One region of the Pseudomonas tolaasii NCPPB 2192 genome, then DNA from elsewhere that is predicted to be linked to it. Evidence: predicted binding sites of a transcription regulator. Region 1 holds the regulator's gene; each other region holds the start of a gene.
What was found. The regulator FliA, encoded in region 1, starts transcription of late flagellar genes. The targets are predictions, from matches to a motif close to CTAAAGTTTNNNNNNNNNNNGCCGNTAA.
Positions count from the first base shown of each region.

Region 1 (10,185 bases):
CCCCACGTGTCGTTCCTGAGCATGGCGGCCATGGCGGCCGGCGCTGCCTACCTGTTCTGGCGCAAGCAAAATGCGGTCAAGGTACTCGCCCAGCAAGAGATCGCCCGCCAGCAGGACCTGTTGCCATCCCCGGCCCGCGCCCAGGAAACCAAGGAGCTGGGCTGGGATGACGTGACCCCGATCGACATGATCGGCCTGGAAGTCGGCTACCGCCTGATTCCCTTGGTGGACCGCAACCAGGGTGGGCAATTGCTCGCGCGGATCAAAGGGGTGCGCAAGAAACTGTCGCAGGACCTGGGCTTCCTGATGCCCACCGTGCACATCCGCGACAACCTCGACCTTGCGCCCAGCGCCTATCGCCTGACGCTGATGGGCGTGATTCTCGCCGAAGCCGAGATCTACCCGGACCGCGAACTGGCGATCAACCCGGGCCAGGTGTTCGGCACGCTCAACGGCATTACCGCCAAAGATCCGGCTTTCGGCCTGGAAGCGGTGTGGATCGAAGTCAGCCAGCGCAGTCAGGCGCAGTCCCTCGGTTACACCGTGGTGGACGCCAGCACGGTGGTCGCCACCCACCTTAACCAAATTCTGTACAAGCACTCCCACGAGCTGATCGGCCACGAGGAAGTCCAGCAATTGATGGGGTTGCTGGCCAAAGCGTCGCCAAAACTGGCCGAAGAACTGGTGCCCGGCGTGCTGTCACTTTCGCAATTGCTCAAAGTGCTGCAAGCGTTGTTGGCCGAACAGGTGCCGGTGCGCGACATCCGCAGCATTGCCGAGGCCATCGCCAACAATGCCGCCAAGAGTCAAGATACTGCCGCTCTGGTGGCTGCGGTGCGTGTCGGCCTGTCCCGTGCCATCGTGCAAAGCATTGTAGGCATTGAGTCTGAGCTGCCTGTGATCACCCTGGAGCCAAGGTTGGAACAAATATTGCTCAATAGTATTCAGAAGGCAGGGCAAGGCCAGGAAGAGGGCGTTCTGCTGGAGCCAAGCATGGCTGAAAAACTGCAGCGTTCGTTGATCGAAGCCGCACAGCGCCAGGAAATGGCGGGCCACCCGGTGATCCTGCTGGTGGCGGGCCCGGTTCGAGCGATGTTGTCGCGGTTTGGTCGCCTGGCAGTTCCGAATTTGCACGTTTTGGCTTATCAGGAAATTCCTGACAACAAGCAAGTGACTATCGTCGCGACAGTAGGGCCCAACGGCTGAGGTAGTGGGTTATGCAAGTTAAGCGTTTTTTCGCCGCCGATATGCGTCAGGCCATGAAACTGGTTCGTGATGAGCTGGGCGCCGATGCCGCGATTATCGGAAACCGTCGCATTGCCGGCGGTGTCGAGCTGACGGCTGCCCTGGATTACACTCCCCAGGCGCTGGCGCCGCGCGTGCCGAACATGGAGCTCGAAGACGAGTTGCGCAAGACCGCCTCGCGCATTGTGTCGGCCCAGGCGGAATTGAGCATGCGTGGCGACAGCGATGCCACCACCAATCGCCAGCTGTTCGCCGGGTTGCCGCTGACCGCGTCCGAGCCGTTGGTCGAGCCCACTTTCAAAGAACCACCGCGTCCTGCTGCGCCTGCCCCGGCGCCTGCGGTTGACCCGCGCGTGTTCGATTCGATGCGTTTTGAGCTCAACGGTCTGCGTGAACTGCTGGAAGTGCAGCTCGGCTCACTGGCCTGGACCCAACTGCAAGGCAGCAAACCGCAACAGGCCAACCTGTGGCGCCGCCTGCAACGGATCGGCCTGTCCGGCCCGTTGTCCCGCGACCTGCTGGCGCTCACCGCCGAAGTCGAAGAGCCGCGCCAGGCCTGGCGCATGCTGCTGGCGCACTTGGCGCGCATGATCGTCACCCCGGAAATCGAACCCCTGGAAGAGGGCGGTGTGATCGCCATGGTCGGCCCTGCCGGCATGGGCAAGACCACCACCCTGGCCAAGCTGGCCGCGCGTTATGTGCTCAAATACGGCGCGCAGAATATTGCGCTGGTGAGCATGGACAGTTATCGCATCGGCGCCCAGGAACAGCTCAAGACCCTGGGCCGCATCCTCAATGTGCCGGTGACCCACGTCGACCCGGGCCAGTCCCTGGCCAATGCCCTCGATCCACTGCTGCGCAAGCGCGTGGTGCTGATCGACACCGCCGGCCTGCAAGCCAGCGACCCGGCCTTGCGCATGCAGCTCGAAAGCCTGGCCGGGCGTGGCATCAAGTCGAAAAATTACCTGGTGCTTGCAACCACCAGCCAGAAACAGGTTCTTACCGCTGCGTACCACAGCTACAAGCGTTGCGGCCTGGCCGGTTGCATCCTGACCAAGCTCGATGAAACCGCGAGCCTGGGTGAAGTGTTGAGCCTGGCGATCAGCCATGAATTACCGGTTGCTTACCTGACCGACGGCCCGCGGATTCCGGATGATCTGCATCTGCCGCGCCGTCATCAGTTGGTCAGCCGTGCCGTCAGTGTGCAAATGCAAGAAGAGCCTAGCGAGGAAGCGATGGCTGACATGTTCGCGGACCTCTACCACAACCCGGCAAAACGGGTCGGTTGAGGGCAGTGAACACCGTGAAAAGTATCTACATCGATGGTCTGCAAGCGATTCACGCGGCCAAGCCATGTAGCCTGCGTCTAAGCAAGACAAGGTAAAGAAATAAAATGGGCAGCATGCATCCCGTACAGGTGATCGCGGTGACCGGCGGCAAAGGTGGCGTCGGGAAAACTAACGTGTCAGTGAATTTGTCCCTGGCCCTGGCAGAGCTTGGCCGTCGCGTCATGCTGCTGGATGCTGACCTGGGGTTGGCAAATGTCGACGTTTTGCTCGGGCTGACACCCAAACACACCCTCGCCGATGTGATTGAAGGCCGCTGTGAGCTGCGCGATGTGCTGCTGCAAGGCCCCGGCGGCATTCGCATCGTGCCGGCAGCCTCGGGCACCCAGAGCATGGTGCACCTGAGCCCGGCGCAACATGCCGGCCTGATTCAGGCTTTCAGCGACATCGGCGACAACCTCGACGTGCTGGTGATCGACACCGCCGCCGGGATCGGCGAGTCCGTGGTCAGCTTCGTGCGCGCGGCGCAGGAGGTGCTGTTGGTGGTCTGCGATGAACCCACTTCGATCACCGACGCCTACGCCCTGATCAAACTGCTTAACCGTGACTACGGCATGAACCGCTTCCGCGTGCTGGCCAACATGGCCCAGAGCCCGCAGGAAGGGCGCAACCTGTTCGCCAAGTTGACCAAGGTCACGGATCGCTTCCTCGATGTCGCCTTACAATACGTCGGCGCAGTTCCGTATGACGAGTGTGTGCGCAAGGCCGTGCAAAAGCAGCGTGCGGTCTATGAAGCGTTCCCTCGTTCGAAGTGCGCACTGGCGTTCAAGGCCATTGCCCAGAAGGTCGATACCTGGCCGTTGCCTGCCAACCCGCGGGGGCATCTGGAGTTTTTCGTCGAGCGTTTGGTGCATCAGACGAGCGCAGGACCGGTGCTATGACATCCAGCGGCTACAACCTTTACAAAAAGTCGGCCCGTGACAGCCAGGGCGAATTGATCGAGCGTTATGCGCCTCTGGTCAAGCGCATTGCCTATCACTTGCTGGCACGCCTGCCCGCCAGCGTGCAGGTGGAAGACCTGATCCAGGCCGGCATGATCGGCCTGCTCGAAGTGTCGACCAAATACGACGCGAGCAAGGGTGCGAGTTTCGAGACGTATGCGGGCATCCGCATCCGTGGCGCGATGCTCGATGAGGTGCGTAAAGGGGATTGGGCGCCGCGTTCGGTACACCGCAACACGCGAATGGTCAGTGACGCCATTCGCGCAATTGAAGCAAAAACCGGTCGTGACGCTAAAGATCATGAAGTTGCGGCCGAACTCCAATTGAGTCTCGACGATTACTACGGGATTTTGAACGATACCTTGGGCAGCCGCCTGTTCAGTTTCGACGACCTGTTGCAGGACGGCGAACACGAAGGGCTGCACGAGGACGGCGCGAGTGCACATCTCGAACCGTCGCGTGACCTGGAAGACGAACGTTTCCAGGGGGCGTTGGCGGAGGCGATTGCCAATTTGCCGGAGCGTGAGCGACTGGTGTTGGCGCTGTACTACGACGAAGAGCTGAACCTCAAGGAAATCGGTGAGGTCCTGGGGGTCAGCGAGTCGCGTGTCAGCCAGCTGCACAGCCAGTGCGCAGCCCGCTTGCGGGGGCGATTGGGAGAGTGGCGCGCGCGCTGACAGGCAGTGTGGGGACACTGCAGACGCTACCGCGAAGGCTTCATGTTTTCGCGGATCAGTTCCGTGGTGCCCTGGGCAGTCCTTTTTGTGTAACGCCTGTTGATTGAAATGGCGCGTCCAGGTGCTGGGCGCGTTTAAGACTGCTTGGAGGTCGAATTGGACAAGAACATGAAAATCCTCATCGTTGATGACTTCTCAACGATGCGGCGGATCATAAAAAACCTGTTGCGTGACCTTGGGTTCACCAACACGGTCGAGGCGGATGACGGCCTGACGGCTATCCCGATCCTCAACAGCGGAAGCATCGACTTTCTGGTAACCGACTGGAACATGCCGGGCATGACCGGTATCGACTTGCTGCGCCACGTGCGCGCGGATGAAAAACTGCGCAGCCTGCCCGTGCTGATGGTGACCGCCGAAGCCAAGCGTGAACAGATCATCGAAGCCGCCCAGGCCGGGGTAAACGGTTACGTGGTCAAGCCATTCACCGCATTGGCCTTGAAAGAGAAGATTGAAAAAATCTTCGAACGCATCCACGGCTGATGTCATCACGGGGGAGCTATGGAGCATAAAGAAACGTCGCAGGGAGACTTTGAGTCGACCCTGAAAAAGCATGCGCATCAGTTGGTCGACAGCCTTGAAAAAGGCCAGTTCGGCGACGCGGTGCAGTTGATCCATGAGCTCAACCAGACCCGTGACCGCGGCCTGTATCAGGAAGTGGGCAAGCTCACGCGCGAGCTGCACAGTGCGATCGTCAATTTCCAGATTGACCCGCACATGCCCCAGGCCGAAGAGATCTCGCAGATCACCGATGCCACCGAACGCCTGTCCTATGTGGTCAGGCTGACCGAGGCGGCGGCCAACCGCACCATGGACCTGGTGGAAAACGCCACGCCGCTGGTCAACGGCATGGCCAACGAAGCCCAGGCCCTGAGCCACGACTGGAGCCGCTTCATGCGTCGCGAAGTGGGCGCCGAAGAGTTTCGTGAGCTGGCGCGTCGGGTCGACAGCTTTCTGTCGCGCAGCGAGCAGGAAAACCGCACGGTTTCCAGCAACCTCAACGACATTCTGCTGGCTCAGGATTACCAGGACCTCACCGGCCAGGTGATCAAGCGCGTGACCCAACTGGTCACCGAAGTGGAAAGCAATTTGCTCAAACTGGTGCTCATGGCTGGCCAGGTCGATCGTTTTGCCGGTATCGAACATGACCGCGCGGCGATCCTCTCGGAAAAAGATCCAAAAAAACATCTCGCCAAGGGTGAAGGTCCGCAGATTCATGCCGATAAACGTGAAGACGTTGTATCCGGGCAAGACGACGTAGACGATTTGTTGTCCAGTTTAGGCTTCTAAGGAGCACCCACATGAGCTTCGGCGCCGATGAAGAAATCCTTCAGGATTTCCTTGTAGAGGCCGGCGAAATTTTAGAGCAACTGTCCGAGCAACTGGTCGAGCTGGAAAGCCGACCGGATGATGCGAACCTGCTCAATGCAATTTTTCGCGGTTTTCACACTGTAAAAGGGGGCGCCGGCTTCCTCCAGCTCCATGAGCTGGTGGAGTGCTGCCACATCGCCGAGAACGTGTTCGACATCCTGCGCAAGGGTGAACGCCACGTTGATTCGGAATTGATGGACGTGATTCTCGAAGCACTGGATGCAGTCAACGGCATGTTCAGCGAAGTTCGCGAACGTGCCCCGATCACCGCTGCCACCCCGGAACTGCTGGCTGCCCTGGCGCGCCTGGCCGAACCTGCCGACCCATCGGCGGCGCCGGTTGTCGTTGCGGCACCCGAGCCTGTGGTGCAAGCCGAGCCGGATGTGACGGACAGTGAGTTCGAACAGCTGCTCAACTCCCTCAGCGCGGTCAAGGCCGAAGCCGAGGCGCCGCGGGCACCGGTTGCCGAACCCGCCAGCGAAGACATCACCGACGCAGAGTTCGAATCCCTGCTCGACCAGTTGCACGGCAAAGGCCAGTTCGCCGCTGACGCCGTGGCACCTGCCGCCGCGCCTGAAGCGCCAGCGACCAACGCCAACACCGACATTACCGACGACGAATTCGAAGCGCTGCTCGACCAATTGCACGGCAAAGGCACTTTTGCTGCCGAAGCCTTGCCGGAAGTCGCTGCCACTGCTGCCACTGGCGCCGCGCCGGCTGCAAGCCCGGAGCCTGCCGGCGACGGGCTGATCACCGACCACGAGTTCGAAGCCCTGCTCGACGAGCTGCACGGCAAAGGCAAGTTCAGCGAAGTGGCACCGGCCGCCGTCGCCACGGCGGCACCGGTGGCCGCCAAAGCCGCCGCGCCCGCCGCCAAGCCTGCTCCGGCAGCGGCGGCTGCCCCGGCTCCCGCGCGTGCTGCTCCGGCACCGGTGGCCGAGAAACCCGTCAGTGAAGCCGAAACCACCGTGCGGGTGGATACCGCGCGCCTGGACGACATCATGAACATGGTCGGCGAGCTGGTACTGGTACGTAACCGCCTGGTGCGCCTGGGCCTGAACAGCGGCGACGAGGCCATGCAAAAGGCCGTGTCGAACCTGGATGTGGTCACCGCCGACCTGCAAACCGCCGTGATGAAAACGCGGATGCAGCCGATCAAGAAAGTCTTCGGCCGCTTCCCGCGCTTGGTTCGCGACCTGGCGCGTCAGCTCAAGAAAGAGATCAACCTGGAGCTGGTGGGCGAAGAAACCGACCTCGACAAAAACCTGGTCGAGGCCCTGGCCGACCCGCTGGTCCACTTGGTGCGCAACGCCGTCGACCACGGCGTGGAAACCCCGGAAGAGCGCGAAGCCGCAGGCAAGTCGCGCAACGGCAAGGTGATTCTGGCGGCGGAGCAAGAAGGCGACCATATCCTGCTGTCGATCACCGATGACGGCAAAGGCATGGACCCGACGATTCTGCGCAACATTGCGGTCAAGCGCGGCGTGATGGACAAGGACGCCGCCGACCGTCTGACCGACACCGAGTGCTACAACCTGATCTTCGCCCCGGGCTTCTCGACCAAGACCGAGATCTCCGACGTGTCCGGCCGTGGCGTCGGCATGGACGTGGTGAAGACCAAGATCAGCCAGCTCAACGGCTCGATCAATATCTACTCGACCAAGGGCCAGGGCTCGAAGATCGTCATCAAGGTGCCGTTGACCCTGGCGATCATGCCGACCCTGATGGTGATGCTGGGCAACCAGGCGTTCGCTTTCCCGCTGGTCAACGTCAACGAAATCTTCCACCTCGACCTGTCGCGCACCAACGTGGTGGACGGCCAGGAAGTGGTGATCGTGCGCGACAAGGCGTTGCCACTGTTCTACCTCAAGCGCTGGCTGGTGGCATCGGCCAAGCATGAAGAGCAGCGCGAAGGCCATGTGGTGATTCTCTCCGTGGGCACCCAGCGCATCGGCTTTGTGGTCGATCAACTGGTGGGCCAGGAAGAAGTGGTCATCAAGCCTTTGGGCAAAATGCTGCAGGGAACCCCGGGCATGTCGGGTGCGACCATCACCGGTGACGGTCGGATCGCGCTGATTCTCGATGTTCCGAGCATGCTCAAGCGTTACGCCGCTCGGCGTATTTGATTCTGGAGGGGCAGGGCGGTAGTGCCCGCCCCGCCTAACGGAGTGTTTATGGCAGTCAAGGTCCTGGTGGTGGACGATTCGGGTTTCTTCCGCCGCCGCGTCTCGGAAATTCTTTCCGCCGACCCAACGATTCAGGTGGTCGGTACGGCCACCAACGGCAAAGAGGCGATTGATCAGGCCATCGCGTTGAAACCGGACGTGATCACCATGGACTACGAGATGCCGATGATGGATGGCATCACGGCCGTGCGGCACATCATGCAGCGCTGTCCGACCCCGGTGTTGATGTTTTCCTCACTGACCCACGAAGGCGCCCGGGTGACCCTGGATGCGCTGGACGCCGGTGCGGTGGACTTCCTGCCGAAGAATTTCGAAGACATCTCGCGCAATCCCGAGAAGGTCAAGCAACTGCTGTGCGAGAAGGTGCACAGCATTTCACGCAGTAACCGTCGCAGTCTGTTCAGCGCGCCTGCGCCGACGCCTGCATCGGTTGCGGCACCGGCTGCGCCGACGTCATCGTTTGCTCGCCCAGCGCCCGCGCCGGTTGCACGGCCTGCCGTGGCGCCGGTTCGCGCCGCTGCGCCTGCAACTGCCCACTCGCCTGCGCCGAAACGCAAAGCCTATAAGCTGGTGGCTATCGGCACGTCCACGGGCGGCCCGGTCGCCCTGCAACGCGTGCTGACCCAACTGCCGGCCAACTTCCCGGCGCCGATTGTGCTGGTACAACACATGCCGGCCGCGTTTACCAAGGCGTTCGCCGAGCGTTTGGACAAGCTGTGCCGCATCAGCGTCAAGGAAGCGGAGGATGGCGACATCCTGCGCCCTGGCCTGGCGCTGCTGGCCCCCGGCGGCAAACAAATGATGGTGGACGGCCGTGGCGCGGTGAAAATCCTGCCGGGCGACGAGCGCCTGAACTACAAGCCGTGCGTGGATATCACCTTCGGTTCGGCGGCCAAATCCTACGGTGACAAAGTTCTGGCGGTGGTACTCACCGGCATGGGCGCCGACGGCCGTGAAGGCGCGCGCCTGCTCAAGCAGGGCGGCAGTGCCATCTGGGCCCAGGATGAAGCCAGTTGCGTGATCTATGGCATGCCCATGGCCATCGTCAAGGCTGAACTGGCCGACGCGGTCTACAGCCTGGACGACATCGGCAAACATCTGGTGGAGGCCTGCCTCTGATGGATGTATTGAGCCTGATCGGCATCATCATGGCGTTTGTCGCGATCATTGGCGGCAACTACCTCGAAGGCGGCCACCTCGGCGCGTTGGCCAACGGCCCGGCCGCGCTGATCGTGATCGGCGGCACCGTGGGCGCTGCGTTGCTGCAGTCGCCCCTGAGCTCATTCAAGCGCGCCATGCAGATTCTGGTGTGGATCATTTTCCCGCCGCGCGTGGATTTGCCGGGCGGCATCGACCGCGTGGTCAACTGGAGCCTCACCGCGCGCAAGGAAGGCCTGCTGGGTCTGGAAGGCGTGGCCGATGCCGAGCCCGACAGTTACGCGCGCAAAGGCCTGCAATTACTGGTGGACGGCGCCGAGCCGGAAGCGATCCGCAGCATTCTGGAAGTGGATTTCTACACCCAGGAAAGCCGTGACATCAATGCCGCCAAGGTCTTTGAAAGCATGGGCGGCTACGCGCCGACCATCGGCATCATTGGTGCGGTGATGGGCCTGATTCATGTGATGGGCAACCTGGCTGACCCCTCGCAACTGGGTAGCGGCATTGCCGTGGCGTTTGTCGCCACCATCTACGGCGTGGCCAGTGCCAACCTTGTGCTGCTGCCGGTGGCCAGCAAGTTGAAGTCGATCGCCATGCGCCAGTCCCGTTACCGCGAGATGCTGCTGGAAGGCATCCTGTCGATTGCCGAGGGCGAAAACCCGCGCTCCATCGAATTGAAGCTCCAGGGCTTCATGGATTGATGATGGGTATCGACGTGTGGCGAACTGCGCCGTTGTGGCGAGCGAGCTTATTGTGGCGAGCGAGCTTGCTCGCGCTGGGTTGCGCAGCAGCCCCAACACTGGCGACTCGGTTTCGGCAGGAGAGCGGTGGTGAGTTCATTGGGGCCGCTTCGCGCCCCAGCGCGAGCAAGCTCGCTCGCCACAGTGAATCGTTCGGAGGTAAAGACTTGTGAGCCGTCGCCGTCGCGAGCCTGAAGAACATGTTAACCACGAACGCTGGCTGGTGTCCTACGCGGACTTCATCACCTTGTTGTTCGCGTTTTTCGTGGTGATGTACTCCATCTCGTCGATCAATGAAGGCAAGTACAAGGTGATTTCCCAGGCGTTGGTCGGGGTGTTCAACGACGCTGACCGTTCCCTCAAGCCGATTCCGATTGGCGATGAACGGCCCAAGACCGTGACCCCGGCCAAGCCGCTGGTCAATGACAGCGACGAAACCGCGGCGGGCATCGGCGGCACCA
Region 1 covers NZ_PHHD01000001.1:3,561,969-3,572,153, forward strand. Annotated here, with positions in the region: gene flhA (flagellar biosynthesis protein FlhA) at 1-1,206, shown strand, start outside; gene flhF (flagellar biosynthesis GTPase FlhF) at 1,218-2,534, shown strand; gene fleN (flagellar synthesis regulator FleN) at 2,639-3,472, shown strand; gene fliA (RNA polymerase sigma factor FliA) at 3,469-4,209, shown strand; gene ATI14_RS16595 (chemotaxis response regulator CheY) at 4,378-4,752, shown strand; gene ATI14_RS16600 (protein phosphatase CheZ) at 4,771-5,559, shown strand; gene ATI14_RS16605 (chemotaxis protein CheA) at 5,571-7,766, shown strand; gene ATI14_RS16610 (protein-glutamate methylesterase/protein-glutamine glutaminase) at 7,815-8,945, shown strand; gene ATI14_RS16615 (flagellar motor protein) at 8,945-9,685, shown strand; gene motD (flagellar motor protein MotD) at 9,894-10,185, shown strand, end outside.

Region 2 (10,185 bases), 570 kb from region 1:
TTGCGGATTACCCGTAACGAAGCGATGCAGAGTCTGAACGTGAAAGGCCTGTTTCCGGCCGGTGAAGGCGCGGGTTATGCGGGCGGGATTCTGTCGGCAGGCGTGGACGGTATCCGGATTGCCGAGGCATTGGCGCGGGATATGTTGGGCCTTGAGGCCTGATCACGTTATTACGACCAGCACCATCAATTGTGGGAGCTGGCCTGCCTGCGATAGCGGAGTATCAGTCGACGTGTTTATTGACTGAACCACCGCTATCGCAGGCAAGCCAGCTCCCACATTGGTTTGAGCGTTGAATCAGATATTGGCTCGCAAGATGCTGTCCGGCAGAGGCTCCCCCCGCTCCACACTCGCCGCAACGGCCGCGATCAAACTGCCCAGCTCGTAACCCTGCGCGGTAAGCCACGCCTGATCGTAATAGGTGGTTGCATACCGCTCGCCGCCATCACACAAGATCGCCACGATCGAACCCGATTCCCCCGCCGCTTTCATCTGCTGCGCCGCCACCAGGGCGCCGATCAGGTTGGTCCCGCTGGAACCACCCACCCGCCGCCCGAGGCGCCCGGCCAGGTAATGCATGGCCGCCAGCGACAGCGCATCCGGCACTTTGACCATCGCATCGATCACTTGGGGCAAGAACGACGCTTCGACCCGCGGGCGGCCGATGCCCTCGATGCGCGAACCACAGTCCAGGCGCAGGCTGGCGTCGCCGGTCTGGTAGAAGTCGAAAAACACCGAGCGCTCGGCATCGGCGCACAGCACGCGAGTGCAATGCTGGCGATAACGCACGTAACGCCCCAGGGTCGCCGTGGTGCCACCCGTGCCGGGGCTTGAAATCAGCCAGCTCGGCTCGGGGAAATGCTCGAAACGCATCTGCTGGAAGATCGACTCGGCGATGTTGTTGTTCGCCCGCCAGTCGGTGGCGCGCTCGGCGTAAGTGAATTGGTCAAGGAAGTGGCCGCCGCTTTCCTTCGCCAATCGTTCGGATTCGGCGTAGATCTGCGTCGGATCGTTTACCAGATGACTCCTGCCGCCGTAGCAGGCGATCTGGTCGATCTTCGCCTGGGACGTCGTGGCCGGCATCACCGCAATAAACGGCAAGCCGAGCAGGCGCGCAAAGTACGCCTCGGAAACCGCCGTCGAACCGCTGGACGCCTCGATCACCGGTGCACCCGGTTTGAGCCAGCCATTGCACAGGGCATACAGAAACAGCGAGCGGGCCAACCGGTGCTTCAGGCTGCCGGTGGGGTGACTGGACTCGTCCTTGAAGTACAACTCGATACCCGGCAACCCCGGTAATGGCAACGGAATCAGGTGCGTGTCGGCGCTGCGCTGGAAGTCCGCTTCGATGATGCGAATGGCTTCGCGGGCCCAGGTACGGTGGTCGCTCATAAGGTGGATCTCTAAAGATTTCAGCCCCGATTTTAGGGGCTTTCCTACACTGCACACAGATACAGTGGCGACTCAATTAGACACACAATTGCTAGGCTTTCACGCAAAGCCCACCCAGCTCAACGCTTATAACAAATAAGAATATAACTTTTGTTTTAACAACTAACAGTACGGGTTAGGGTACCCACCTATTGAACCTGGATTGGAGAGCATCTCGTGCCTCTGCGTAGCACTTTCACCCGTTTCTTCCAGCTGGAAGCCGCCAGCGGTCTGTTGCTGATCGCCGCTGCCGCCCTGGCGCTGATCATCAACAACTCACCGTTGTCGCACCTGTACAACGCCTTTCTCGACGTGCCCGTGGTCGCCCAGATCGGCGCACTGAAAATCGCCAAACCCGCGTTGCTGTGGATCAACGACGGCCTGATGGCCCTGTTCTTCCTGCTGATCGGCCTTGAGGTCAAACGCGAGCTGCTCGACGGCCATTTGTCCAAACCGTCGCAAGTGGTGCTGCCCGGTGCAGCGGCCATTGGCGGCATGGTGGTGCCGGCGCTGATCTACTGGGCGCTGAACAAGGGCAACTCTGCGGCCCTCGCTGGCTGGGCCATCCCGATGGCCACCGATATTGCCTTCGCATTGGGTGTGCTGGCCTTGCTCGGCAAGCGCGTGCCGGTGTCGCTGAAACTGTTCCTGATGACCCTCGCGATCATTGACGACCTGGGCGCGATCATCGTGATTGCGCTGTTCTATTCCACTGACCTGTCCGGCGCTTCGCTGGCGGGTGCAGGCGCTTGCCTGATTGCGCTGATCGCGATGAACCGCCTGGGCGTGATCAAGCTCGGGCCGTACCTGATCATCGGTCTGATCCTGTGGGTGTGCGTGCTCAAGAGCGGCGTGCACGCAACGCTGGCCGGCGTGACACTGGCGTTCTGCATCCCGATGCGCACCAAAAATGCCGAGCCGTCACCGCTGTTGACACTTGAACACGCCCTGCACCCGTGGGTCGCCTACGGCATCCTGCCTCTGTTCGCCTTCGCCAATGCGGGCGTGTCCCTGACCGGCGTCAGCCTGGAAAGCTTCACCCATCACGTACCGTTGGGCATTGCTGCCGGCCTGTTGATCGGCAAGACCATTGGTGTCTTCGGCCTGACCTGGGTCGCAGTCAAAACCGGCCTCTCCGCGCTGCCCAGCGGCGCCAATTGGGGCCAGGTGTTCGGCGTGGCCATCCTCTGTGGCATCGGCTTCACCATGAGCCTGTTCGTCGGCTCACTGGCGTTTGTGCCGGGCGTCAGCGAATTTGCCGGTGAGGACCGCATGGGCATTCTGACCGGTTCCATACTGGCCGCCTGCATTGGTTACGCGGTCACGGCGATGGCCAGCCGCAAACAAGCCTGATCGCCTGAAACACACTCAAAACCCCAGCCGGGCAGCCGGTTGGGGTTTTTCTTTGGCCAGGGCTCAGGTTTCATCTTTGCCCACCTAAAGACTTGCCCTCCCCCGCCGACTATTGGGTGTGGCGACCTCAGTGCCCTCTCCGGGACACCCGCCCGAATGTGCTCCCCCATGTGTTTCAGCCCGAGCGACAAGCCCATGTTCCTGAGAAATATAAGAATCGCGGCCAGAGCCTTCATCGGCTTCGCCGCTATTGCGTCGCTGAGTGTGTTTCTTGGCCTGTTTGCGCTCAAACAGATTGGCGAGGTCCAGTCCCAGGCGGCGGACATTCAGAACAATTGGATGCAGCGCGTGCGGTTGTTGGCCTTGGCCAATGCTTCGCTTGACCGTTTCCGCCTGGGTGAAATGGCGCACATTTTGTCTTCGAGCGATGCCGACATGCAGACCTACGAGGACAAATCCGCCGGGCGCCTGAAAGCCGTCAAGGAACAACTGGGGCAATACGCCACGTTGCTGCGCACCCCGGATGAGAAGTCCCGGCTCGAGGTGTTCAACCAGAGCCTGGAGGGCTATGCGAAGAACCACACCGAGATGCTCAAGCGCTCGCGCTCGGGCGACAAGGCCGGCGCCCGCGACTTTCTCAACAACATCCGCGAAAGTTATGAGCAGATGACCAAGAATTTCGACCAGTTGATCGACCTCGCCAACAAAGGCGCAGAACAGGCTGGCCGAACGTCCGAACAGGCTTACCAACACGCGGTCAGCGGTATCGCGATCGTCATTGTGCTGGTGAGTGCCGGCACCGTGCTGGTGGCCTGGCTGCTGACCCGCAGCATCACCGGGCCGATCAACGAAGCGGTGCGTGTGGCCGAAACCATTGCCCAAGGCGATCTTACGCAACCCATTACACCAACAGGCAACGACGAAGCCACGCGCTTGCTCCGCGCCCAGGAAACCATGCGCGACAACCTGGTGCGAACCCTGCGGCAAATTACCGGTTCATCCAGCCAACTGGCGGCGGCAGCGGAACAACTGAATGCGGTGACCGCTGAGGGCAGTCGCGATCTGCAACAGCAACACGGAGAAATCCAGCAAGCCGCCACCGCTGTTACCGAGATGACCACGGCCATTGAAGACGTCGCGCGCAACGCGGCCTCGACTTCCGACTTGTCCCAGGAGTCGCGCAGCATCGCCCTTAAAGGCCAACAGCGCATGGTCGAAGCCTTGAATTCCATTCAGGCGCTGACCCGTGGGGTCGAACTCAGTTCCGGGCAGGTCGGTGGCCTGGCCGAACAGGCCAAAGGTATCGGCAAGGTGCTTGATGTAATCCGCACCATTGCCGAGCAGACCAACCTGCTGGCCCTGAATGCCGCCATCGAAGCCGCCCGCGCCGGGGAAGCCGGGCGTGGTTTTGCCGTGGTCGCCGACGAGGTGCGTGCCCTGGCCCATCGCACCGCTCAATCGACCCAGGAAATCGAGCAGATGATCGGCAGCATTCAGACCAACACCGCGAGCACCGTCAACACCATGCTCGACAGCAGCACCATGACCCAACAAACCCTGGGCCTGGCCGAACTGGCACAGCAGGCACTGGCCGATATTCTGGCGGCGAATGACGAGATCAACGACCGCAACCTGGTGATAACCACAGCGGCGGCGGAACAGGCTGATGTGGCACGGGCCGTGGATCGCAACTTGCTGAACATTCAGCAGTTGTCGGTGCAGTCGGCAGAAGGCTCGACGCAAACGACCGCCGCCTCGCAATCGCTGGCGAGCCTGGCGCACGAGCTGAATACGATGGTGAAGCACTTCCAGGTGTGAAATGAAGCTTGGAGGGGCCAGCGCAACCTTGTGGCGAGGGCGCTTGCTCCCTCGCCACAGTGACAGTTACGACCTTTAAAAACAAAAACCCCCAACCGGTCACCCGGTTGGGGGTTTTGTGTTTCTGCAACCGACGCTTAGCGGGTAACGCGGCTGGTACCGTTGACGGTCATGATGCGTACACGGTCGCCAATGCGGAAGATTTCGTTCTCTTGAACCGCCTGGACGTAGGCGCGCATGCTGCCGTCGTCTTCACGAACGGTGATTTCCACGCCCTGGGTACGGGTCAGGCCTTCTTCGGTGGCCGAGCCCAGCAGGCCGCCGGCTACGGCGCCGATCACTGCGGTAACGATGCTGCCACGACCGCCGCCGATGGCGCTGCCGCCAACGCCGCCGATGACCGCGCCAGCAGCGCCGCCGATTGGGGTCTTGGTACCTTCGATCTTCACAGGGCGCAGGGACTCGATGGTACCCATGCGAACGGTTTGTACACGACGCGCCTCGTCACGGGAGTACGAGTCGCCGGTCAGACTCGAGGCGCAGCCACCCAGCAGCAACGACAGGGTGGTAAAGCAGGCAACCAGTAAAACGGACTTACGCATAGCATCAACTCCAAAGGACAGGTATTCATTAGACGCTGCGGCTTGGCGCCTGTCACGGCAAGCCAGGCAGAAAATTGCTTTCATTCAGCCTTAGTACAGACTGCCAGTACCAGAAAACTCGACGAATGGTAGCACTCGACGTGTGCCAAAAAATGTCATGCCCTGCTCGACAGTGTAGTAGCCACGCACGCGTGCGCCCCGAAGCTCATCAGTAAAACGTCGGAGCGGCGTGCAATATTCCAGGAAGGCGGCAACAAGCGAAATTCAGGGGGCCAGACGCTCGCGCGTCCATTCGCCTGCATCCAGACGATAGTTGAGGCGGTCATGCAGGCGGCTGGCGCGGCCTTGCCAGAACTCGATGCGTTCGGGCAGCAGACGGTAACCGCCCCAATGCTCAGGGCAATCGGGTTGGCTATCGCTGAAACGCTGTTCGGTGGCCTTGAGCAGGTCGTGCAGCTCTTCGCGGTCACGAATGACCTTGCTTTGCGGCGAAGCCCAGGCGCCCAGGCGACTGCCCAGCGGGCGCACCTGGTAATAAGCATTCGACTCTTGCGGCGTGACCTTGACCACCCGACCCTCGATGCGCACCTGGCGCTCCAGGGTCGGCCAGAAGAAAGTCATCGCCGCGAACGGCCGTGCCGCGAGCTGTTCGCCCTTGGCACTCTGATAGTTGGTAAAGAAGGTAAAACCCTGTGCATCCAGACCTTTAAGCAACAGGATGCGGCAGTGCGGGCGCCCCTCCTGGTCGACGGTCGCCAGCGTCATGGCATTGGCCTCCACCGGCGGCTGTTCGGTTTTCACCGCGTCGCCAAACCATTGGTGGAACAACGCAAACGGCTCGCTCGGGGCTTGTGCCTCGCTCAAACCGTCCCGTGTGTAGTCACGGCGCATATCGGCCAGTGCCTGGGTCATGCGGTTTTATCCTTCTGTTTCAACGGATCAGTTTTTGGCCTGGTCGTTCGTGGCGGCTGCATCGGCCTTCGGTGCAGCTTTTTTCGCGGCCGGTTTGGCAGCGGCTTTTTTGGCGGCAGGCTTGGCGGCGGCTTTCTTGGCCGGTGCCTTTTTCGCTGGAGCGGCTTTCTTCGCGGCCGGGGCCGGTACAGGGGCCGGGGCAGTCTGCACGGCAACCATCTCGGCAACCGGTGGTTTGCCCGAGTTGTACTTGTTCAGCAAGGCCAGCATGGTGGTGCGCTGGGTGAACATGATTTCCATACGGCGGTTCAGCGCGCGACCCTGGGTGCTGTCGTTGGCGGCACGTGGCATCAGGTCACCCATGCCGCGCATCATCAGGCGGTCCTGCTTCAAGCCGCTGAGGCTGAAAATCGACGCGATGGACTGCGCGCGCTCACGGGTCAGCGCCTGGCTCACCGGCTCGGCACCGTTGGTGTCCACGTGGCCGAGTACCAGCACGGCGGTTTTCGGGTCGCCTTCAACAGCCTTGGCGACGCGAGTGAACGGGCCCAGGGTCACCGGCAACAGCATGGCCGGGCGTTTAGGGTTGTAGGAGCCGTCTACCGGGGCGATCACCACCAGCACGTTTTCACGGCGTTCCAGTTGCAGGTTGCTGTCCTTGATGGCGGCGCGCAGGCGCGGCTCATAGTCGTCGAGCCAGGCCTGGGTGATTTTCGGGTCAGGCATCGGCACGTTGGTCACGTCGACCTTGGCCAGTGGCTTTGGCTTGCTTTCGAACGGCCACCACCATTTGGTATCAGTGTCGGTCTTGGCGACAGCCGGCGCGGCATCCGCAGCTGGCGCAGGGGTTGCGGCCTTGAGGTCGGCTTTCAGGTCAGCCTTGGCGTCGGCGGCTTTTTCATCGGCGCTTTTGGAGGAGAACGGCCACCAGCTGGAGCCGGTTTCGGCTTTGGCTACCGGGGCAGGCGCGGCGGCAGCCGGGGCTGGGGCTGGAGTCGCAGCGGCGGCAGCCACCGGGGCGGCAGGTTTGGCTCCGGCGGCGGGTTTGGCGTCCGGCTTGGCATCCGGCTTCGCGTCGGTTTGGGTCACTGCGTCCTTGGTGGCAGCCTTGTCGGAGCCAAATGACCACCAATGCCCGCCGTCGGCATCATTTTGTGGAGTTTGTGCGCAACCGGTAATAGTGAGGCACAGCGCCAGTGCCAAGGACTTGTTCGATAACATGAGATATCCACAAAATGAGAAAAAACCAGGGGGTCTGGATGACCCGTTAAACAGACGCTTACAGAACATTAAAGTTACACAATTTCGTTCAGCGCCTTCTTATAGTTGCCTTTGTAACAAAAAAACGTGAAACGGCAAGCGCTTTACAGACAACCGGCCAATATTCCGACCAACTTCTGCGCACGCGGGTCCATAAGTACATACGGCCCCAGTGTATTAGTCACAAACCCGAACGCTACATCATGTTCCGGGTCGGCAAAGCCCACCGAGCCACCCGCCCCGGGATGCCCAAATGCACGCGGGCCAAGGCCGAACGTGGCATTGGGCAATTGCGGCTGGTCCAACATGCAACCCAAACCGAAACGGGTTTGAGTCAATAAAGTTTTATCCGGCCCGATACTGTGTTCGCGCGTCAATTGTTCGAGCATGTCGCTTTCCAGCAAACTACCGTCCAACAAACCGCTATAAAAACCCGCGAGACTGCGTGCGTTACCGTGACCATTTGCCGCCGGCTGCTGCATGCGTCGCCATTCAGGCTTATTAGTGCTGGTCAGAATAGACGGTGGGTTGGCAAATGCACGGGTCGTCATTGCCGCAGGTTCACGCATCATTACTTGCAATAAACGTTGCGCGGCTTCATCGCCCATATTGCCTTTGCTGCGCGCTATATGAGCGACACGATGAAACTCTTCGTCCGCCAGCCCGACATGAAAGTCCAGCCCCAGAGGCCGTGCGACCCGTGCCACGATGGATTCTCCCGGCCCGCGCCCGTCGGCGCGACGCAACAACTCGCCAACCAGCCAGCCGTACGTGATGGCCTCGTAACCATGCCCTTCGCCCGGCGTCCACCATGGGGCCTCGGCCGCTAGGGTGTCGACCATCAACGGCCAGTCGTACAGCGCTTCGGCGGGCAGCATTTCACGGATCGCCGGCAACCCGGCCTGATGGCACAACAGTTGGCGCAGGGTGATGGCTTCCTTGCCCGCCGCGGCGAATTCGGGCCAGTAGTCGGCGACCGGCGCATCAAGTTTTAACTTGCCCTCAGCCACCAATTGCAGGGCCGTGACGGCCGTAAACGTCTTGGTGCAGGAAAACAGGTTGACGATAGTGTCGCTGTGCCAGGCTTCGGCGCCGTCCTTGTCGGCGGTACCGGCCCACAGGTCGACGACGGTCTGGCCGCCGATCTGGATGCACAACCCGGCGCCACGCTCTTGCGGGTCATCGAACAGTGCGGCAAATGCCTCACGTACCGCTTCGAACTGGAGCTCGTAATGACCCTGAATCTGCACCTGATCCGCCTCGGAAAACGCGTTAAGAAATGGCGGCCATTGTTCCAGCCCTTACGGCTTTTGTGAACCCGTCAAACATGAATCAATGGCCATTTCCGGAGTGCCCGCCCGCATGCCCGGCGCCCTGCCCCGCACCTTTGCCGTCGCGCCCGGCCTTGCCGTTTTCGCTTTCACGCACCGCGCTGGCGGCCTTGGCTTTTTCCGCCTCTTTACCTAACTGATCGACCGTTGCCAGATTGCTTTTGCGCACGCTGTCGACAAACCCCTGAAACGGCACATCGGTGATGCCGACCAGGCCGAAGTGGCCGTTTTCACCGTCCAGCAGGCGCCCGGTCACTGGCTGGTCGAGGTATTGGAACCAATGCACACCGACAATCGACGGCTCGGCCATGGCCTGCTTGAGGAAGTTGCCGTAAGCCGCGCCACGATCTTCTTCGCGAGCCAATTGCGTCACGCCGCCCCAGAACGGGCCACGGTCTGCCGAGCCGAAGTTGAACTCGGTGATCAGCACCGGCTTGTCCAGCGCACGCAGAGCGGCGAAGTCATAACCGTCCTGCGGCTTGAGGGTGTACATGTTGAAACTCAGCACATCGCAATACTGCGCGCAGGATTCCACGGCCTCCGGGGTACTGACGGCATAGCGGCCGCCCAGCAACAGTTGGTTTGGCGCGTGCCATTTCAGCGAATCGGAGATGGTCTTGAAGTAGGCGTCGGCGAAGGTCTTCTGGAAGTATTTGAAGTCGGCTTCGATTTCCGGATGCTCGGGGCTTGGCATCGGCGGCACGAAGCCCGGATCTTCCATCAACTCCCAACCCGACAAATGGATGCCCCAGGCCCGGGAAATGCCTTCTTCGTTGCGGTACTTGTCGCGTAATTGCTTGAGGAAGGCACGCTTGGCCGGCACATCGGTGGTCATGCGCAACGTACCGTAGGCCAGGGCGTAGCGGGATTTCGGGTCGTCGCCCGGCCCGGCCCAAGCCAGTTCGTTGTCGGCAAAATAGCCGATCAGCCACGGGTCATCGCGGTGGTCGCGGGCGGCGATGGCCACGGCGCGTTCGGTGGCCATGGCGAAACGCGGGTCAAACGGGTCGGGCATGCCGCCCCACCAGTCGGTGCCGGTGCTGATGCTGGCGTAATCACCGACGATCGACAGCGGCAAGGTGTAAGGCACACGGTCGGCGCTGGCCAGCGCCTCGTCGCTCCAGTTGCCCACGGTGTTGAAACCCCAGGCTTGCAGGCGGTCGAGGGTGTGGGTCACCCAGCGTTTCTGGTCGAAACCTTCGCCGCCGTAGGTGCGTTGCAGGTTGGCGCCGTAAAAGTCATACCAGCGCCCTACGTTGAAGCCCCGGCCCTGATCGGCACCGTTGCCGCCCCGGTTGTCGCTGCTGCCGTAGTACTTGTCGAACGGTTCACCCGATTTGGGCAATGCGCTGAACATCCATTCACGGCCTGCCACGTAGGTCTGGTTGTTGTCTGGTGCAACGGTATTTACGCCGAGGGAGTAGAACGGATGGCCTTGCGGCGTCACCAGGTACCAGCGACCGTCACGCTTTTCGGTG
Region 2 covers NZ_PHHD01000001.1:2,991,736-3,001,920, reverse strand. Annotated here, with positions in the region: gene ATI14_RS13900 (NAD(P)/FAD-dependent oxidoreductase) at 1-162, shown strand, start outside; gene ATI14_RS13895 (PLP-dependent cysteine synthase family protein) at 298-1,392, opposite strand; gene nhaA (Na+/H+ antiporter NhaA) at 1,609-2,784, shown strand; gene ATI14_RS13885 (methyl-accepting chemotaxis protein) at 2,953-4,602, shown strand; gene ATI14_RS13880 (outer membrane lipoprotein) at 4,740-5,204, opposite strand; gene pdxH (pyridoxamine 5'-phosphate oxidase) at 5,469-6,116, opposite strand; gene ATI14_RS13870 (OmpA family protein) at 6,144-7,337, opposite strand; gene ATI14_RS13865 (EstA family serine hydrolase) at 7,481-8,626, opposite strand; gene ATI14_RS13860 (beta-galactosidase) at 8,709-10,185, opposite strand, start outside.
Region 2: the regulator FliA is predicted to act here: its motif matches at 2,869-2,896, upstream of ATI14_RS13885 (methyl-accepting chemotaxis protein).

Region 3 (10,185 bases), 1.5 Mb from region 1:
AGCCACACGGCCAGGCAACCTGCTTCATAGGCTGGCATGCCCTGGGCAAGCAAAGCCCCCACCAAACCCGCCAGCACATCGCCAAGCCCGGCCGTGGCCATCGCCGGATGGCCCTGGTCACAGCGCGAAACACGTCCGTCCGGGCTGGCAATCAAACTGCCAGCACCCTTGAGGATAGCCACTGCATTGAATGTCTGACTTAAAACGCGCGCCACCTTAAGGCGGTCAGCCTGAACCTCGGCTGTCGTGATGCCCAACAAGCGCGCGGCCTCACCCGGATGCGGGGTGATCACCGAGTTGGCGGGCAAACTCACGCCGCCCTTCGCCAGCTGATTCAAGGCGTCGGCATCCCAGACTTGCGGCTGCCCGGCGTTGGCGGCGACGGACAGCAGGCTTTTACCCCAGGCAGCGTCCCCCAGACCCGGGCCGATCACGATGACGGAGATTTTTTCCAGCAGCCCCATCAGTTGGTTGGCAGAACTGACGCCAACGGTCATGACTTCCGGCAAGCGCGCCAACGCGGCAGGCACGTGCTCGGGCCGGGTCGCCAAAGAAACCATGCCGGCCCCGCTGCGCAGCGCGCTTTCGGCGCTCAGCAGTGCCGCGCCGCCAAAGCCGCGGTCACCGCCAATGACCAGCAGGTGGCCGAACAGGCCTTTATGGGCGTCCGGGGAGCGTGCAGCCAGTTGCGGCAAATGGCCGGGCAACAAGGGCTGCACGTCGGTTATTTCGTGTTTTGTCTGCGGCATGCGTCTTCAAGCTCCGATGTCTGGCAGAATTATACGCATCTAACCTGTGGTTTCCCGTGTCTCATGCCTGCTATTACCTCCGATCTGCCCGCCCTCGCCCAATCGATCAAAGACTGGGGCCGCGAGTTGGGCTTTCAACAAGTCGGCATCAGCGGCCTGGACCTGGCCGAGCATGAACAACACTTGCAACGCTGGCTCGACGCGGGTTACCACGGCGAGATGGAGTACATGGGCGCCCACGGCAGCAAACGCTCGCACCCCGATGAACTGGTGCCGGGCACCTTGCGCGTGGTCTCACTGCGCATGGATTATCTGCCGGGCGACACGCAAATGGCGCAGTTGCTGGCAAAGCCGGAAAAAGCCTACATCTCGCGCTACGCCCTGGGCCGCGACTATCACAAGCTGATCCGCAAGCGCGTGCAGCAACTGGCCGACCGCATCCAGGCGCAGATTGGGCCATTCGGCTTTCGCGCATTTGTCGACAGCGCGCCGGTGCTGGAAAAAGCCATCGCCGAAAAGGCCGGCCTCGGCTGGATCGGCAAAAACACGCTGGTGCTCAACCGCAAGGCCGGCAGCTATTTCTTCCTGAGCGAGCTGTTTGTCGACTTGCCGCTCCCCGTCGACCCGCCCCACAGCACCGAGCACTGCGGCCGCTGTACCGCTTGCCTGGACATTTGCCCGACCAACGCGTTCGTCGGACCCTACGTGCTCGACGCCCGGCGCTGCATTTCCTACCTGACCATCGAACTCAAGAACGCCATACCCGAAGACCTGCGCCCCCTGATCGGCAACCGGGTGTTCGGCTGCGATGACTGTCAGATCGTTTGCCCGTGGAATCGTTTCGCCCGCGCCACCGGCGAAAGCGATTTCAAGCCACGGCATAACCTGGACAACGCCGAGCTGGCCGAATTGTTTATGTGGGATGAGGAAAAATTCCTCAGCAGCACCGAAGGCTCGCCGCTGCGTCGTGCCGGTTATGAGCGCTGGCTGCGCAACCTGGCGGTGGGGTTGGGCAATGCACCGTCGAGCATTCCAGTGCTCGAAGCGTTGAAGGCACGCCGGGATTACCCGTCAGAATTGGTACGCGAACACGTCGAGTGGGCGCTGAATCAGCACGCCGCGCGTCAGTGTACGTCGTCGTTGTAGACAAACTTGGGCATTTCCCAGTGAAAACGGATCGCCAGCAGGCGCAATAGAAAACCGCTGAACAGGGTCAGCAGAATCGCCTGCTCGCTGGGCAGTTCCAGATACAGGCACAGCATGTAAAACCAGGCGGCGAGGAACGACACGCTGGCGTACAGCTCGCGTCGGAAGATCAGCGGAATGTCGTTGCAGAAGATGTCGCGCAGGATGCCGCCGAACACCCCGGTGATCACGCCACTGACCGAGGCCACCAGCATGCCGTGGCCCATTTCCAGGGCGGTCATGCAGCCGATCAACGTGAAGGCCACCAGCCCCAGGGCGTCCAGCGCCAGAAACAACGAGCGCAGGCGGCGCATCAGCGGCGCGATGAAGATCGTCACCAGTGCCGCGATGGAGGTCAGCACCAGGTATTCCGGGTGCTTGACCCACGTCAGCGGGTAATGCCCCAACAGCACATCGCGCACCGAACCACCGCCCAGGGCCGTGACGCAGGCGATCAGCACCACACCAAACCAGTCCATGCCGCGCCGGCCGGCGGACAAGGCACCGGTCATGGCTTCGGCGGTGATGGCGATGAGGTAGAGCATCAACAGCATGATGGCGATCCTTGCGATTAGGCCGGCAGTCTAATCATTTGGTGGTGGCACCAAAAGGGGGCATCTGGCGAAAGACCGCGTCGGCCCTATCGCAGGCAAGCCAGCTCCCACATTTTGAATGGGTTCACAAATCAACGTGTGGGAGCTGGCTTGCCTGCGATGAGGCCAAGGCAGGCACTGCAAATTCAAGCCTTGATGAAATGCTTGCGGTAATGCTGCAACTCGGCAATCGACTCGCGAATATCATCCAGCGCCAAATGGGTGCTGCCTTTATGGAAGCTGTCCTTGACTTCCGGCGCCCAGCGCGCGGCCAGCTCTTTGAGGGTGGACACGTCCAGGTTGCGGTAGTGGAAGTAACTTTCCAGCCCTTTCATGTGCGTATAAAGGAAGCGACGGTCCTGGCAGATACTGTTGCCGCAGATCGGCGACTTGCCCTTGGGCACCCACTTTTCCAGAAAGGCGATGGTTTCGGCTTCGGCTTCGGCCATGCTGATACGGCTGTCGCGCACGCGCTGGGTCAGGCCGGAGTTGCCGTGGGTGCGGGTATTCCACTCGTCCATGGTGGCGAGCACGGCGTCGCTGTGGTGGATCGCGATCACCGGACCTTCGGCCAAGGTGTTGAGGTTGCTGTCGGTGACAATGGTCGCCATCTCGATGATGACGTCAGTGTCGGGGTTCAGACCGGTCATTTCCAGATCGATCCAAATCAGGTTCTGTGGGTTTTGCATGGCTCTATTCTCTTGGCACCTTGGCTTAGCTGCGCAGTTTAGCAGGCAGGGGCGTGCTAGACTCGCGACCGTTTTACCCAACCTTTGCATTATCGAAACGGAACACCAATGGCCAAACGCCAGCTCAATCGCCGCCAAAACTGGCGCATCGAAAAGATTCAGGGTGAGCGCGCCGCTCGCGCTGCCAAACGTGAATCCTCCGCCGTGGAAGCGCTGGAAGGCGGCGACCTGGGCCCCGAACAAACGGGGCTGGTGATCGCGCACTTTGGTGTGCAGGTCGAGGTCGAGGCCCTCGAAGGCGAACTGGCCGGCCAGGTGTTCCGCTGTCACTTGCGCGCCAACCTGCCCGCACTGGTGACCGGTGATCAGGTGGTATGGCGCGCCGGCAACCAGGGGATCGGCGTTATCGTCGCCCAACTGCCGCGCACCACCGAGCTGCGTCGCCCGGACAGCCGCGGCCAGCTCAAGCCGGTGGCGGCCAACGTCGACATGATCGTGATCGTGTTCGCGCCCTTGCCCGAGCCCCATGCCAACCTGATCGACCGCTACCTCGTCGCCGCCGAGCACGCCGGCATCCGCCCGCTATTGCTGTTGAACAAATTCGATCTGATCGACGAGCAGAACGCTCCGGCGCTTAACGCGTTGCTGGCGGTTTACCGCACCCTGGGTTACCCGGTGCTGGAAGTCTCGGCGCATCACGGTAATGGCATGGAACAGCTGCAACAGCAGTTGGACGGGCGCATCAGCGTGTTTGTCGGCCAGTCGGGCGTGGGTAAATCCTCGCTGGTCAACAGCCTGTTGCCGGAAGTCGAAACCCGCGTGGGCCCGTTGTCGGAACTGTCCGGCCAGGGCACCCACACCACCACCACCGCGCGGTTGTTCCACTTCCCGGGCGGCGGTGAGCTGATCGACTCCCCGGGCATCCGCGAATTCGGCCTCGGCCACGTCAGCCGCAGCGACGTGGAAGCGGGCTTCATCGAGTTCAACGACCTGATCGGCACCTGCCGCTTCCGCGACTGCAAACACGACCGCGAGCCGGGGTGTGCCTTGCTCAAGGCGCTGGAAGAGGGCCGCGTTCAGCAGCAGCGGATGAACAGCTACCGGTCGATCATTGCGAGCTTGCCGGAGAGCAGTTACTAATCTTTGTGGCGAGGGAGCTTGCTCCCGCCGGGGTGCGCAGCGCCCCTAAAAAAGCTGGGGACTGCTGCGCGGTCCAGCGGGAGCAAGCTCCCTCGCCACAGAAAGATCATTCCGCCTTAGGCGCCGTAGGATCCTTCACCCCACCATCATCAAACAGGTTCAGCTTCTGCCGCAGTTCATGGGCCGGCAACGGCTCCTGCCCCGGTGGGATGGCATTCGGGTCCGCCGGCACTTCACCCGGCGCACCTTCACCCGGCGTCGGAGCGGGCGCGGCACCTTGATCCCCTTCAATCGCACGCTGGGCCTTTTTGGTCAGCACCACGATGTCGATCCGGCGGTTGACCGGGTTGAACGGATCCTGTTGATCAAACAACTGCGAAGAGGCAAAGCCCACCACCCGCGCCACTTGCGGGTCCGGGTAGCTGCCCGCCACCAGCGCACGGCGTGCGGCGTTGGCACGGTTGGCCGACAGCTCCCAGTTGCCGAAGTCGCCCTGCCCCGCGTAAGGCTTGGCGTCGGTGTGGCCGCTGATGCTGATCTTGTTCGGCACCGCTTTAATGGTATCGGCCATGGCCAGCAGGATGTCTTCAAAATACGGTTTCAGGCGCGCGCTGCCGGAGTCGAACATCGGCCGGTTGGCGGCATCGGTGATCTGGATACGCAGCCCCTCAGGCGTGATCTCGAAGGAAATCTGGTCCTTGAATTTGAGCAGTTGCGGGTTTTCTTCGACCTTGGTCTGCAGCTCCTGCAGCAGCAATTCCAGGCGTTCCTTCTCGACCTGCTCGGCCATGGTCTCGACCTTTTCGCGCTCGATCGGAATATTTTCCTGCGGCGATTCGGTCTTGATTTCCGGGTTGATGGTGCGCTCGGGCGCCAACTGCGGCGAGCCGCCCAGGTCGATCACAAACGGCGTGCCGCTTTCCGAAAAGCCGATCGGGTCCTTGAAATAACCGGCGATGGCGATCTTCTGTTCCGGCGTAGCGGTGGACATCAGCCACAGCACCAGGAAGAACGCCATCATCGCCGTCGCGAAGTCGGCAAAGGCGATTTTCCAGGCGCCGCCATGGTGCCCCGCAGCGAAGCGCTTGACGCGCTTGATGATTATCGGCTGGTTGTTTTCCATGACTTAACGACCGCGAACCGCTTGTTCCAACTCGGCAAAACTTGGGCGGTGTTTCGGGTACAGCACCTTGCGCCCGAACTCCACCGCCAGCGATGGCGGCATGCCCGACGCCGAAGCCACCAGGCAAGCCTTGATCGCTTCGTACAGATTCACTTCTTCCTTGGCATCGTGGGCCAGGGAGGTGGCGAGCGGGCCGAAAAAACCATAGGCCGCGAGAATACCGAAGAAGGTACCGACGAGGGCCGCGCCCACGTGCATGCCGATGGCCTTCTGGTCACCTTCGCCCAGGGACGCCATGGTCACCACGATACCCAGTACCGCCGCGACGATACCGAAACCGGGCATGCCGTCGGCGATGCCGGTCACCGCGTGTGAGGGGTGCTCCAGCTCTTCCTTCAGGCTGAACAGCTCCATGTCGAACAGACCTTCCAGCTCGTGGGGAGCCATGTTGCCGGAAGACATGATGCGCAGGTAATCACAGATGTACGCGGTCATGCGCTCATCTTTGAGCACGGCCGGGTACTTGGCGAAAATCGGGCTGGCGGCGGCGTCTTCGATGTCGCCCTCGATGGCCATCATGCCTTCGCGGCGGCTCTTGTTGAGGATCTCGTAGATCAGCCCCAGCACATCCAGGTAGAAGGTGTGGGAGAAGCGCGAGCTGAACATGCCCAGTGATTTCTTGACCACATGCATGGTCATGTATCCGGGGTTGGCCTGCAGGAATGCACCAAACGCAGCACCCCCAATAATCAGCACTTCAAAAGGCTGGATCAGCGCGGCAATTTTACCGTGGGACAGAACGTATCCACCCAGCACGCTTGCGATGACGACGATGATGCCGATAATTTTAGCCATAGGGGTTTTGTACTTGCGCCGTCGGGTTCATGGACATATTGGGTGTAGCTGAAAAACTCTTGTTCTACTTATCGGCAAAACTGCGCCAGACTATAGCCCGTTAAGGCGAAAAGCCAATTCGGCCCGTTCCGGGCGTGTTGAACGCAAGTGATGATCGCGCCCCAATCATGGCCAATGAAACGACAGTCCCAACTGCAAAACCCACCACCCTCGCCGCGTGGATCAAGCGCCTGGACGATGTGTTGTTGCCCGTCCCGCAAGCCAGCCACGAGCGCGTGTGCAAAGCCATTCGCGACAGCCGCAGTTCATTGCGAGACATTGCCGAGCTGATGCAAAACAGCCCGGCGCTGGTGCTCGCGGTGATGCGCGAAGCCAACAGCCATACCCATGGCAGCCTGTCGGAGCCGGCGGAAAACCTCGAAATCGCGCTGAACCGCCTGGGCCTGAAACGCGCCGAAGCATTGCTGGTGCGTCTGCCCTCGGTACCCGAGAAAGAAATTCCTGTGGCGCTGCGCCAACTGCTGCTGATCAGCCAGCATGCCTCCCAACAAGCCAACGGTTTGTTCGCCAGCCGACTTGCGCGGCTGTGGCAGGACATTCATTGGGGCAGCCTGCTGTTTCTGTCGCCGTTGTGGCCGATGGCCGTGGCCTTTCCCAAACTGCTGGAAGAATGGGAACTGCGGGTGATCCACAAAGGCCAGTCGGCGCGCCGGGTCGAGCATGAACTGTTCGGCGTACGTCTGCTGGACCTGTGCCTGGGCCTGACCGAAGCCTGGCACCTGCCGATCTGGGTATCCCAGGGCTACACCCTGCTATTGACCGAGCAACGTTTGCTGGTCAAGGCGCTGCACATCGCCCGCGAAGATGACGCCCTGCGCCATCAACAACGGCTGGATGCCGAACCCAACCTGCGACGCTGGTTGAACCAGCCCGCCAACACCGTATTGCTGGCCAACGGGCTGGCGATGTCGGCTCAGGAATCCTGGACCTGCCCGCACACCGAGCGCTGGCAATACCTCACCGCGCTTTACCTGCAAGCGCCGCTGGGCGACGTGCAGCAGCAGGTTCACCAGCAAGCCGTCACCAGCGCCCGCACCACCTTGATGCCCGACCTGTGGCACCCGGCGCTGTCGCTGATCTGGCCGTGGCATGTGCAGAAGGTCCACCGCGGTTTGCTGCCGGCGCCACCGCCCACTGCCGAATCGTTAGCCGTCTGGCGCAAACGCTGCACCGAGCTGCTCGTCGAACCGAGCCGATTTGCCAACGCCATGCACCTGACCACCTGCGCCAGGGAAGCTCTGGTTGCCAGCGGCATGCAGCGCGTGTTGCTGTTTATGGCGGACCGCGCCCTGAGCACCTTGCGCGTGCACCAGGCCGACGGATTGCCCAGGGACGCCGCACACCTGAGCCTGGACGTGGTCAACAGCACGCTGCTGCAGCGCCTGCTGGAAAAATCCGCCCAGGTGCGCCTCACCCCGGCCAATCACGCACAATTCTCTGCACTGCTGCCACCGATCCTGCGCCGGCTGTTCACCGGCGAACATTTGCTGCTGCGCTCACTGAGCTGCAATGGTCGCGTGGTGATGCTGATGGTCGCCGACCAGGGCGGCGGGCCGTTCTCGGAGACGACGGTGCAAGCCTTTGGTAAAACCGCTCAATGCATCGAAAAGGCGCTGCACAGCTTTACCAACCGCAGCGCCTGATGCTTGCGCTACAATCGTCCTCTTTTATCGCCAACATTTGTGCCCAGGAGACCTCACATGCCTGACTTCTCTGGCTTGCCGCTGGTGATCGAATCCAGCGACCTGCAAGGTCGCCTTGATGCCGAACACCTGATTCTGGTGGACCTCACCAGCGCCGCCCGCTACGCCGAAGGGCACATCCCCGGCGCGCATTTTGTTGACCCCAAGCGCACCCAGCTGGGCCAGCCACCGGCGCCCGGTCTGCTGCCCCACAAGGCCGACCTGGAAAAACTCTTCGGCGAACTGGGCCACACCCCGGACGCGACCTACGTGGTTTATGACGACGAAGGCGGCGGCTGGGCCGGGCGTTTTATCTGGATGCTCGACGTGATCGGTCACCAGAAATACCACTACCTCGACGGCGGCCTGCTGGCCTGGCTGGAAGAAAAATACCCGGTGAGCACCGACGTGCCTTCGCCTGTCGGTGGCCCGGTCAGCCTGACCTTGCACGACGGCCCGACCGCCACCCGCGAATACCTGCAAAGCCGTCTGGGCGCCGCCGACCTGGGCATCTGGGACGCACGTGGCCCGCTGGAATATTCCGGCGAGAAAGTCCTGGCAGCCAAGGGCGGCCACATTCCCGGCGCGGTGAACTTCGAATGGACCGCCGGCATGGACAAGGCGCGCAACCTGCGCATCCGCCGCGACATGCCGCAGATCCTCGAAGACCTCGGGCTGACCCGCGACAAAGAAATCATCACCCACTGCCAGACTCACCACCGCTCTGGCTTCACCTACCTGGTGGCCAAGGCGCTCGGTTATCCGCGAGTCAAAGGTTATGCCGGTTCCTGGGGCGAATGGGGCAACCACCCCGACACCCCCGTTGAGATTTAAGGTTTAAGGACACGTAATGAAAAAGCAGTTGTTTATCCTCAGCCAGTACTTGCTGCCGCACCACTTGTTGTCGCGCCTGGCAGGTTGCATCGCCGAATGCCGCGTGCGCTGGTTCAAGAACGCGTTCACGGCATGGTTCGCCAAACGCTATCAAGTGGACATGTCCCAGGCGCTGGTTGAAGACCTGACCGCCTACGAGCATTTCAACGCCTTCTTCACCCGCGCCCTGAAAGACGGCGCCCGCCCGCTGGATCAAACGCCGGACGCGGTCCTTTGCCCGGCCGACGGTGCGATCAGCCAGCTCGGCCCGATCGAACACGGTCGTGTGTTCCAGGCCAAAGGCCACAGTTTCAGCGTGCTGGAGTTGCTGGGTGGCGATGCCGCGTTGTCCGCGCCATTCATGGGCGGTGATTTCGCCACTGTTTACCTGTCGCCGAAGGACTACCACCGCGTGCACATGCCATTGGCCGGCACCCTGCGCGAAATGGTCTACATTCCCGGGCGCATTTTCTCGGTGAACCAGACTACGGCCGAAAACGTCCCGGAGCTGTTCGCCCGCAACGAGCGCGTTGCCTGCATTTTCGACACTGAACGCGGCCCGATGGCCGTGGTGCTGGTGGGTGCGATGATTGTGGCGTCGATTGAAACCGTGTGGGCCGGGCTGGTAACGCCGCCGAAACGCGAGCTGAAAACCTTCCGCTACGACGAAGCGGCGCGTGCGCCGATTCATCTGGAAAAAGGTGCGGAATTGGGCCGATTCAAACTGGGTTCGACCGCGATCGTGCTGTTCGGGCCGGACCAGGTGAAGTGGGCGCAAGAGTTGGCAGCGGGTACGCCAGTACAAATGGGTCAGGGCATGGCACTGCCAAAAGCCTGACCCTTCGATCGTTCCCACGCTCCGCGTGGGAATGCATCCGGTGACGCTCCGCGTCACGCTCTTAAAGCTGACGCAGAGCGTCAAAGGCGGCATTCCCACGCAGAGCGTGGGAACGATCAGTCGATCAGATGGGTTTAGAGCTGACCGTCGCGGTCGCGAAAGCCCAGCAGATACAGCACACCATCCAGACCCAGCGTGGAAATCGCCTGCTTGGCCGACTGCTTCACCAGCGGCTTGGCGCGGAATGCCACACCCAGCCCGGCAATCGCCAGCATCGGCAAGTCATTCGCTCCGTCGCCGACCGCGATGGTCTGCTCCAGACGCAAGCCTTCCTTGTGGGCCAATTCCTTCAGCAGATCAGCCTTGCGCTGCGCGTCGACAATCGGCTCGACCGCCAC
Region 3 covers NZ_PHHD01000001.1:2,095,242-2,105,426, reverse strand. Annotated here, with positions in the region: gene ATI14_RS09755 (NAD(P)H-hydrate dehydratase) at 1-749, opposite strand, end outside; gene queG (tRNA epoxyqueuosine(34) reductase QueG) at 813-1,895, shown strand; gene ATI14_RS09745 (trimeric intracellular cation channel family protein) at 1,874-2,491, opposite strand; gene orn (oligoribonuclease) at 2,674-3,216, opposite strand; gene rsgA (small ribosomal subunit biogenesis GTPase RsgA) at 3,325-4,356, shown strand; gene motB (flagellar motor protein MotB) at 4,463-5,479, opposite strand; gene motA (flagellar motor stator protein MotA) at 5,483-6,334, opposite strand; gene ATI14_RS09720 (HDOD domain-containing protein) at 6,502-8,037, shown strand; gene ATI14_RS09715 (rhodanese-like domain-containing protein) at 8,095-8,910, shown strand; gene asd (archaetidylserine decarboxylase) at 8,927-9,787, shown strand; gene serB (phosphoserine phosphatase SerB) at 9,922-10,185, opposite strand, start outside.
Region 3: the regulator FliA is predicted to act here: its motif matches at 6,403-6,430, upstream of motA (flagellar motor stator protein MotA).